Regions from separate parts of the Acidovorax bellezanensis genome, predicted to be linked through region 1. Evidence: riboswitches for the same ligand, from Rfam matches in the RefSeq annotation. Region 1 holds a riboswitch; each other region holds the start of a gene.
What was found. Region 1 has a riboswitch for cobalamin ahead of N0K08_RS20350 (TonB-dependent receptor domain-containing protein). Riboswitches for the same ligand answer to the same signal wherever they lie in the genome.
Positions count from the first base shown of each region.

Region 1 (2,194 bases):
GGCCGCGAACATCCCCATCAACCTGGCCCTGGCCAAGCGCCTGAACCTGGATCCCGACACGTACAGCATCGCCATTCCCCTGGGCGCGACCATCAACATGGCGGGCGCGGGCATTACCATCAGCGTGCTGTCCCTGGCGGCCGCCCATACGCTGGGCATCGTGGTCGACATCCCCACGGCGATTTTGCTGTGCGTGGTGGCGTCGGTCTGTGCCTGCGGCGCGGCCGGCGTGGCGGGCGGCTCGCTGCTGCTGATTCCCCTGGCCTGCAGCCTGTTCGGCATTTCCAACGACGTGGCCATGCAGGTCGTGGCGATTGGCTTCATCATCGGTATCCTGCAAGACTCCGCCGAGACCGCGCTGAACTCCTCGACCGACGTGCTCTTCACCGCCGCGGCCTGCCAGGCCGAAGCGCGCAAGACCACGGGTCTCTGACCACCGACTACCAACCACAGGCCCTCCATGCTGTTTGCCCCCCTCAAGTACATCCACCTGCTGGCCGTCATCGTCTGGCTGGGCGGCATGGTGTTTTCGCACTTTTTCCTGCGCCCCGCCGTGCAGACGCTGGAGCCCTCCGTGCGGGTGCCGCTGATGCACGCCGTGCTGCGGCGCTTTTTCGCGGCCATGCTGGTGACGGTGCTGGTGCTGCTGCTGTCGGGCCTGGGCATGGTGGCTTCGGTCTACCAGATGGCGGCCATGGCCGACCTGCAATTCCATATGCCGCTGTCGTGGAAAGTGATGGCGGCGCTGGGCCTGGTGATGGCGGCCTTGTTCGGCCATATCCGTTTCGCACTGTTCAAGCGCCTCGATCGTGCCGTGCAAGCGGCCGACTGGCCCGCCGGCGGCAAGGCCCTTGCCAGCATCCGCTTCTGGGTCGCGGCCAATCTGGCCATAGGCGTGGTGATCGTCACCGTGCTGCGGCTTTCGGCCTGAAGACCAGGACGCCGCACCACGCTAGAATCGCGGCGTTGGTGCGTGCCCTGCAGTTCTTGCCGGGCCGTTAAACGGGAAACAGGGTGGCGGCGATGCATTTCGCCCGCCTGGCCTGTACTGCCCCCGCAACAGTCAGTGATCAGAACCTGTTATCGCAGGCCAACGGACATCTGCAAGCCACTGGCGTCCACCACGCCGGGAAGGCCATGTCCGTCCACTCACCAGTCTGGATACCGGCCAACAAGGTGGTTTTTGCCCCGGGCAAAAGCCTTGTGAGTGAAGTGTCGGCGGGGTCGCTGGCGCGAACTGGTATGCCTTTCATGACTTTTTTCCAAGCAATCCACGCCGGCGTGCCGGCGCGTATGAGCGCCTGCGCGCTGGCCGTCCTCGGCCTGTGCTCCGCCGCCGGTGCGCAGACCGCGCCCGCGCTGGACACCATGGTGGTCACGGCCGCGCGCCTGCCCCAGCCACTGCGCACCGTCACGGCCGACATGAGCGTGATCGACGCCGCGGCCATTGAGCGCAGCGGCGCCGTCGGTGTCGCCGACCTGCTGTCCCAAGTACCCGGCGTACAGATCACGCGCAACGGCGGCCCCGGACAGATCACTTCGGTATCGCTGCGTGGCGCCGGCAACCAGCACACGGCCGTGTTCATCGACGGCGTGCGCTACAGCAGCCAGGAAATGCAAGGCGGAGCGGTCTGGGAGGCCCTGCCGCTGGCACAGATCGAGCGCATCGAAGTGCTGCGCGGCCCGGCCGCGGCCATCTACGGCTCGGATGCCATGGGCGGCGTGATCCAGATCTTCACGCGCCGGGGCGACGGTCCGCTGCGCGCCTACGCCGAGGCCGGCCTGGGCAGCCAGCACAGCTCCAAGGTCGCCACGGGCCTGCAAGGCGGCGCCAATGGCTGGAGCTATGGCCTGCATGTGGCCGACGAGCGCAGTGACGGCTTCAATGTGGGCAGCCCCTGGGTGGCCAACCCCGACAAGGACGGCTATGCCAATTCTTCGCTGGGGCTCAATGCCGGCCTGAAACAAGGCATCCACCAATTCGATGCGCGCCTGCTGCACAACCGCCTCAAGGCCCATTACGACCAGAGCCCACCGCCTTTCGACGACTTCGACACCGTGAAGAACACCACGGGCTCGCTGCGCTGGCAGGCCGCCTGGAGCGACCGCTACCAAAGCGTGGTGCAGTTGGGCCAGTCCCGCAACGACACCCAGCGCAACACCACGACCCCCGAAAGCGCCAAGGGCAACAGCA
Region 1 covers NZ_JAODYH010000014.1:86,666-88,859, forward strand. The annotation lists gene sstT (serine/threonine transporter SstT) at 1-433, shown strand, start outside; gene N0K08_RS20345 (CopD family protein) at 461-931, shown strand; cobalamin riboswitch at 951-1,187, shown strand; gene N0K08_RS20350 (TonB-dependent receptor domain-containing protein) at 1,252-2,194, shown strand, end outside.

Region 2 (2,194 bases), on a different contig from region 1:
CCAGCGCCCCGGCTGGCGTAGAGCACGCCCGAGGCATCCGCAGCCAGCGCGCAAAACTTGGCGCAGCCGCTCACATGCAGGTGCTTGTTCTCTGCCACCTGGGCAGCCAGTGCCAAGGCCATGGCCTGGGCCGGTATCAGGGCCTGGGTGCAGCGCGGCGCGCCGGTGCAGGCGGAAACCCGCAAGCGCACATCGTCAGGCTGCGTGATCCAGTGCGCCGGGTCCAGCCGCGCAATGTGCGATTCCATGGCGGGCGCGTCCACGAGCAGGGAACGCCAGGCCGTGACCCGGATAGCGGTGTGCGCCGGCAGATCGCTGGCCAGCTGGTGCATCGCGGCCGCATCGATGCGCCCCAGCGGAGCCGCCATCACCCAGCCCTGGCCTGCATGTTGGCCGGGAGAAAGGGCTTGGGCGGGGCTGCCCCCATCGGCTACAGCCGCCCGCCGCTGCGCCGCCCGCAAGGCGGGCAGATCCGGCTGGCGATAGGGCAAAAGGCCGCGCAAGCGGGTGGGCGCGGGAGTGATCGTCGCGCGCGCGCTGGCGAACCAGAGAGCGACCTGCACGGCCGCCTCCACCGCATCTTGCGCGTGCGCAAAGCAGTACCAATCCGCCGCGTCGCCGAGCGCCAGGCAGTAGCCTTGATCCGCGGCCACCCACAAATGCAGGTCCGCGGCGATGCTTTGCATGTGCCGGTCCGGGTCGTCCACCAGCAGGCCAAACTTGCCGGGCAGGGCCGCCACGGCCTGGCGCGCAAGCGCGTGGGGACTCAAGCGCTCGACCACTGCCGCCGACAGCCATAAGGCCAAGGCATGGGTCGCATCCCCCGAGCGGTACAGCGGCGTGCAATGCACGGCGGGTGCCAGATCGGCATCCGCATCGACAGGCACCAGCTGCGCCGCGATCAACTGCGAGCGCACCTGCTGCGGCTCGCTGACGCCGCGCAGCTGCACATTGCCCAGCCGCGTCAACTCGATCTGGGAATGCGCCTGCGACAAGGCGAGCTGCGCCAGCAGCCGCCATTGCGCGGCGCTGATGGAGGCGCAATGGGGGCGCACGCGCACCATCCAGCCGTCTTGGGCGCGCATGGGCTGCCACGCGCTGGGGCACCAGCCCTGGACCTGGATGGCATCCGTCATCGCCCGGCCCCACGCAAGACATGCCGCAGCCCGCCGTGGGCGCGGCATACCCCTGCCCTGGCGGACAGATAGCCAGATCCTTGCAACATGCAAAATCAATCGTCAGTCTGGCCGATTCCCGGGCCGAATGAATGAATTGTGCAGAGGGGTGGAAACTGAAGAAGTCGGCTGTACAGACAGCCGCCCGCCAAGTCACAGGCACTCCCGCTGCGTCTTGTTCACATCAGGCCGGTCTCCGGACTTACAGAGCTCAACCCAGGGGGGCTGACGCCTGGATACACCTTCCCGCTTGCGCAGTGGCGGCCATTACCGTGGGCAATGGCTTGTATACAGACACTCTGATTACCGTTGCGGGTGCAGTGCAGGGCTTGTGGAGATCCACTCACCTGCTTCCCGTTTCATTTCAGGCGTAGAACACGCCAAGAAACACCTGTGATCGCTGCGAATCTTACGCTATCTCGGGCTGCCCCAAACCGGTCGTTCGCACGCCAGGAAAAACGGGCCTGCCCCTTGCAGGGCAGACCCGTTGTCGGCATCCGGCGAGAGCCGCCAGGGCTCAGACCAGGCTTTCGCCCCTGGCCTTGGCCGCGCGCATGTCATGCCAGACACCGCCCGACAGCACCAGCAGCACAATGGCGGCCAGCGCCGGCCAGACCAGAACATACAAAGTCAGCAAAGAAGTGTTCATGGGAATATCTCCTGTCAAAAAACGATGGAAAGAACTCAGGCAGCCTGAAAATTCGTCACGCGCTGGCCGATCAGCGCGAAGTCAAAACGCTGGGCATTGCGCAGGCTGATCGCCGTGCAGACGATGGCGCTGACGCCATAGGCCAGCAGCGAACTCAGCAGCACGGGGTAGTCGCGCATCTCGCCCCAGGCCCAGGGCAGCACGGCCAATGCCGCCAGCAGGCCGCAGACCATGCCCACGCGCCTGCCCAGCAGGCCAAAGGCCATCAGGCCTATGACCACGCCCGCGCCCACGCAGGCCACCAGCTCCAAGGCATAGGCCGTGCCACCCGTCAGCGGCAACCAGGCAAAACGCACCGACAAGAAGACCG
Region 2 covers NZ_JAODYH010000012.1:29,924-32,117, reverse strand. The annotation lists gene N0K08_RS19225 (nitrite reductase) at 1-1,136, opposite strand, end outside; cobalamin riboswitch at 1,346-1,582, opposite strand; gene N0K08_RS19220 (putative transporter small subunit) at 1,693-1,824, opposite strand; gene N0K08_RS19215 (sodium:solute symporter family transporter) at 1,860-2,194, opposite strand, start outside.
Region 2: it holds a riboswitch for cobalamin, as region 1 does, so the genes downstream of both, N0K08_RS19225 (nitrite reductase) here and N0K08_RS20350 (TonB-dependent receptor domain-containing protein) in region 1, are expected to answer to the same signal.

Region 3 (2,194 bases), on a different contig from region 1:
GCCCGACTTGATGACCGGCGAGGCCCAGTTGAACTCGTCCACATCGGTGAAGCTATAAAGATGCGCCAGCCAGCTCACGCGCTGGCCAGGCAAGGCGCCCTCGTACTTGAGATCGGCCGACTGGTTGTAGCGGTTGTCACGGCTGTAGATGTTGGCGCCCGAACCGCGAAAGCCGGCGTTGTAGATGCCGTCGGTGCGCAACTGCAATTCCAGGCGGTGCAGATCGGCGAGCTGCCAGCCCAGCGCGCCGGTCGCGCCGCGGCGCTTGTAGCTGGTGTTCGTCATCTCGGAGCCACCGCTGCCCGAGGTGTAATCGTCACGCCCGCCCACGTTCGCGCCTATGTACCAGTCCCACTGCTCATTGGCACCGCTGAGCTGCGTATCGGCACGCCACAGGCCCGCACTGCCGCCCACGGCGGACACGCGATTGCCGCCGCCGCTGGCGCCGGTGCGCAGGATGATGTTGATCACCCCGCCCATGTTCTGGCTGCCGTAGACCACCGAGGCCGGGCCGCGCACGATTTCTATGCGCTCCACATCCGACAGGCTGAGCTTGGACAGATTGGCCGTGCCCGCGCGCCGCCCGTTGAGCAGCACCGCTACCTGGCTGCGGTAGTCGCGGCCCTGGCCGTCGGTGGAGGCGCCGCGCAGGTTCAGCGAAGTCTGGGCGGCCGTCCATTCGCTCAGAAAGCCGACCGCATGCTCGGCCAGCAGGTCCGTGACCGAACGCGCCGAGGAGCGCTCTATTTCCGCGCGGTCTATGGTCTGCGTGGTGGCGGCGATGCGCGAACGGTCTTCGGGACGCGCCGTGGCCGTGACGAACACATCCTCCAGCGCCTGGGGATTTTTATTCCCCGTGACTTCCGCGGCGGCGGGAGCGATGCCGCCAAGCGCCGCGCCGCAGGCCAGCAGGCACAGTGCGGCCGAGCGCTGCAAGCGAAAGCCCGGGCGCAAGGCGGCCATGGAGTACGCGGAAAAAGAGGGCGAAGACGAAGCGGCGCGGCCGCGTGTCGGCCACGAACTGACAAAGGAGTGCATGCGAAGATTTCAAACGTGCGCTTCGCTCACCCGCGAAACGCACAGATCAATACCCACCGCAGTGCACGCAGCCAGGGGGCAAGTTGGCGGCCACGCACAAGCCAGCCGCCCACCTGCCCAGACATGCGCACTCCCGCGGCGTCCGAAGCGATCACAAAGGCCGGTATCCGGGCTTGCGAAACGCCGGCGGGCTCTTTAGAGCACTCCGACTCAGCCCTCGCCTTCCCACGCCATACATCGACGCAGTGACTGCCAGCCATGAATGGGCCAGCCTGAGGACCTGAGATTTCGCCTACCGTTGCGGGGGCAGCGCAGGAATTGCGAGACTTTGAAGCCCAGCGCACCTGCTTGTCGAACACCTTCGAATCTGGGCGCCACCGGGAAGTGAAGTCTCACCACCCGATCGACGCCTGGCCGCATTATCAGGGGAAAGCGCCATTTCTCCGCGGCGAGCCCGGGCCGGACTACCGCAGGCATCAAAAACTGCATATTTGCATAAAAAACCACATTCTTATAACCAGAATTGCATTCCTGGTTTTCATGCGGCTTGCGCGCCACTAGACTAGAGGCTTGCTGCGCTGCAGGTTCACTGGTTGAGGCGCAGGTCGTTTGTTGCCATTCCCATCCAAGAAAGCCTTTTGTATGTTGAAGAAAACCCTCTCTGCTCTTGCCTTCGCCAGCCTGGCCCTGACGGTCCACGCGGCCGACGTGGTGCTCAAGGTCGCGGCCACTGCCGTGCCCCAGGCCGAAATCCTCAACCACATCAAGCCCGTGCTGAAAAAGCAGGGCATTGATCTGCAGGTGCGCGAATTCAGCGACTACGTCCAGCCGAATGCGGCCGTGGAAGACAAGCAGCTCGACGCCAATTTCTTCCAGCACCAGCCCTACCTCGACAGCTACAACAAGGACCGCAAGAGCTCCCTGGTGGCCGTGCCCAACGGCAAGGTCCATGTCGAGCCGTTTGGTGCCTACTCCAGCAAGGTCAAGAACGTCAAGGATTTGAAGGACGGCGCCACCGTGGCCATCCCCAACGACCCGTCCAACGGCGGACGCGCCCTGATCCTGCTCGCCAAGCAGGGCCTGATTGAGCTCAAGGACCCCAAGAGCCTGACCCCGACCCCGATGGATGTGGTGAAGAACCCCAAGAAGCTCAAGT
Region 3 covers NZ_JAODYH010000006.1:48,628-50,821, reverse strand. The annotation lists gene N0K08_RS13690 (TonB-dependent receptor) at 1-963, opposite strand, end outside; cobalamin riboswitch at 1,180-1,416, opposite strand; gene N0K08_RS13685 (MetQ/NlpA family ABC transporter substrate-binding protein) at 1,681-2,194, shown strand, end outside.
Region 3: it holds a riboswitch for cobalamin, as region 1 does, so the genes downstream of both, N0K08_RS13690 (TonB-dependent receptor) here and N0K08_RS20350 (TonB-dependent receptor domain-containing protein) in region 1, are expected to answer to the same signal.

Region 4 (2,194 bases), on a different contig from region 1:
CGGCGAAGGCGTGGTCTCGTAGCGGTCTTCCGAAGCGTTCAACGCCAGCACGCTGCTCCAGCGCTCGCTCCACTGGGCGTTCCACTCCAGGCCGGCCGCGTGCATGCGGTGCTTGGCCCGGTCGTCGACACCCTTCTTGGTGCTGGCGTCGTAACCCGCGTCGATATCGTTGGCCAGCAGCGAAGCGCGCAGCTGGTGGCTGTCATTGATCTGCCAGCCCAGGCGGGCCGCGGCCGCCAGGCTTTTGTAGCCGTCGCGGTCGGTGTTCACGCTCGGACGCACATCGAAGCCGTCGCTGCGCTCGCTGGCGATGTCCAGCGCGTAATCCCAATTCTTGTGCACGCCGCTGACGCTGGCCTGGGCGCGCCGTGTGCCCTGCGATCCCACACCCACCGACGCCGATGGCGCGAAGGCCTGCTGGCCGCGGCGCGTGAAGATCTGTACCACGCCGCCGATGGCGTCGGAGCCGTAAATCGCCGCCGCCGGGCCGCGCAGCACTTCGATGCGGTCGATCATGGCCAGGGGAATGCTTTCCCAGGTCGGGCCGCCGCTGCCGCTTTGCGAGGAAAAACGGATGCCGTCGATATAGACCGCCGTATAGGCCGTGTCCGCGCCGCGCAGCATCAGGCTGGTGGTGTTGCCGATGCCGCCGTTGCGAACCATTTGTATGCCCGGCAGGCGGGCCAGCACATCGGCCAGACCGCTGGCGCCGCTGGCCTCAATCTCGGCCCTGTCGATCACCGACATATCGGCCAGCAGTTCCTGGGCCGTCTGCGGTGCACGCGCGGCAGTGACCACGGTTTCAGACAATGACTGGGCCTGTGCGGACAGCCCCCAGAAGGCAGCGGACAAGGCCAGGGCCAGGACGTGGGGGCGCGCAGCGCAAGGCGCGAGCAGGGCTGCACCAAAAGAATGTGAAGACATGAAAATCAACGTGAGAGCGCCCGGCGTCGACCTCCCCGTCGACCATGGGCCAAAGCAATCCACGTCGACCAGCGACAGCAGACCACCACGTTGTTGGCCGGTATCCGGGCTGGGCGGAGCACACTCTTGCAAGCCTTCCCAGCACAGCGCCAGTGGCAAGTAAAGAAGAGCCGAGCATCCAAGGATGCTCATCCGCTGACCGTTGCGGGGGCAGCGCAGGCCCGGAGCCGCCGCGTGAACGACATTTCCTCCCTGCTTCCCGTTGAACTATGCGCTTGAGAACCAAACGCATGAGCACCAACGCCGGCGATTGTAGCCGCAGACCGGCCGCACACACGCCCAGGGAAAATGCCGCCGGCAAGGCCAAGCCCCGCCTACTTTTGTAGGACGAGAGAGCATTTCCAGTCCTGGCGGGAAATTTCAGGGCTTCCAGGGCCTGGGCACTACCCTTTTTTACGCACACAAGGGGCTGCAAGTTCTACAATTGGAAGGCCTATGTCTGCCCTGTCACCCCTCGACCTTATTTCCGACCGCGTGGAGCGACTTTTGTTGCGCCACGAGGAGCTTCAGCGCACCAACGCCCTGCTGGCCGAGCAGGTCGCCGCGCTGACCCAGGAGCGCGACTCGCTGCGCTCACGCCTGAGTGCCGCGAGGGCCCGGGTGGATGCGCTGATCGAGCGCCTGCCTAGCAATGAAGGGGCTGGCATATGAAACAGCTGGATGTGCAAATCCTGCACCAGAGCTATCTGCTGACCTGCCCCGAAGGCCACGAAGAGCGCTTGCTGGAAGCCGTGGCCCGCGTCAACGACACCATGGCCCGCATCCGCGATGCCGGCAAGGTGCGCTCGCGCGAACGGGTGGCGGTGCTGGCCGCGCTGAACATGGCTTTTGACATCGTCACCGCCGAGCGCCAGACACCGGCCCCTGAGGCAGAAATGCAAACCGACGCCGACGTCGAAACCAATGCCGACGCCGACGCCGCCTGGGCCCAGGCCATGATCCAGCAGCAGGCCGATGCCCAGCGCATCGCCGCCCTGCTCGAGCGCCTGGACCAGGCCCTGGTCGCCGACGCACAGCTTTTGTAAAAAACTGCGGCAACACCGGCAACCACCGTCCGGCCGCACTACAATGGAACCGTCTGCAAATCTGCCGGGCTTTATATTTCCTTGAACCAATGCTCATAGAGCCCGGGCTTGGTACATTGCCTGATGAGCGTGATCGTCTCGCGTTAGACGAACCCAACGTCAGGCTGCCCTTGCCCCCCTGAACC
Region 4 covers NZ_JAODYH010000006.1:27,839-30,032, reverse strand. The annotation lists gene N0K08_RS13580 (TonB-dependent receptor domain-containing protein) at 1-924, opposite strand, end outside; cobalamin riboswitch at 1,003-1,241, opposite strand; gene N0K08_RS13575 (cell division protein ZapB) at 1,420-1,635, shown strand; gene N0K08_RS13570 (cell division protein ZapA) at 1,632-2,009, shown strand.
Region 4: it holds a riboswitch for cobalamin, as region 1 does, so the genes downstream of both, N0K08_RS13580 (TonB-dependent receptor domain-containing protein) here and N0K08_RS20350 (TonB-dependent receptor domain-containing protein) in region 1, are expected to answer to the same signal.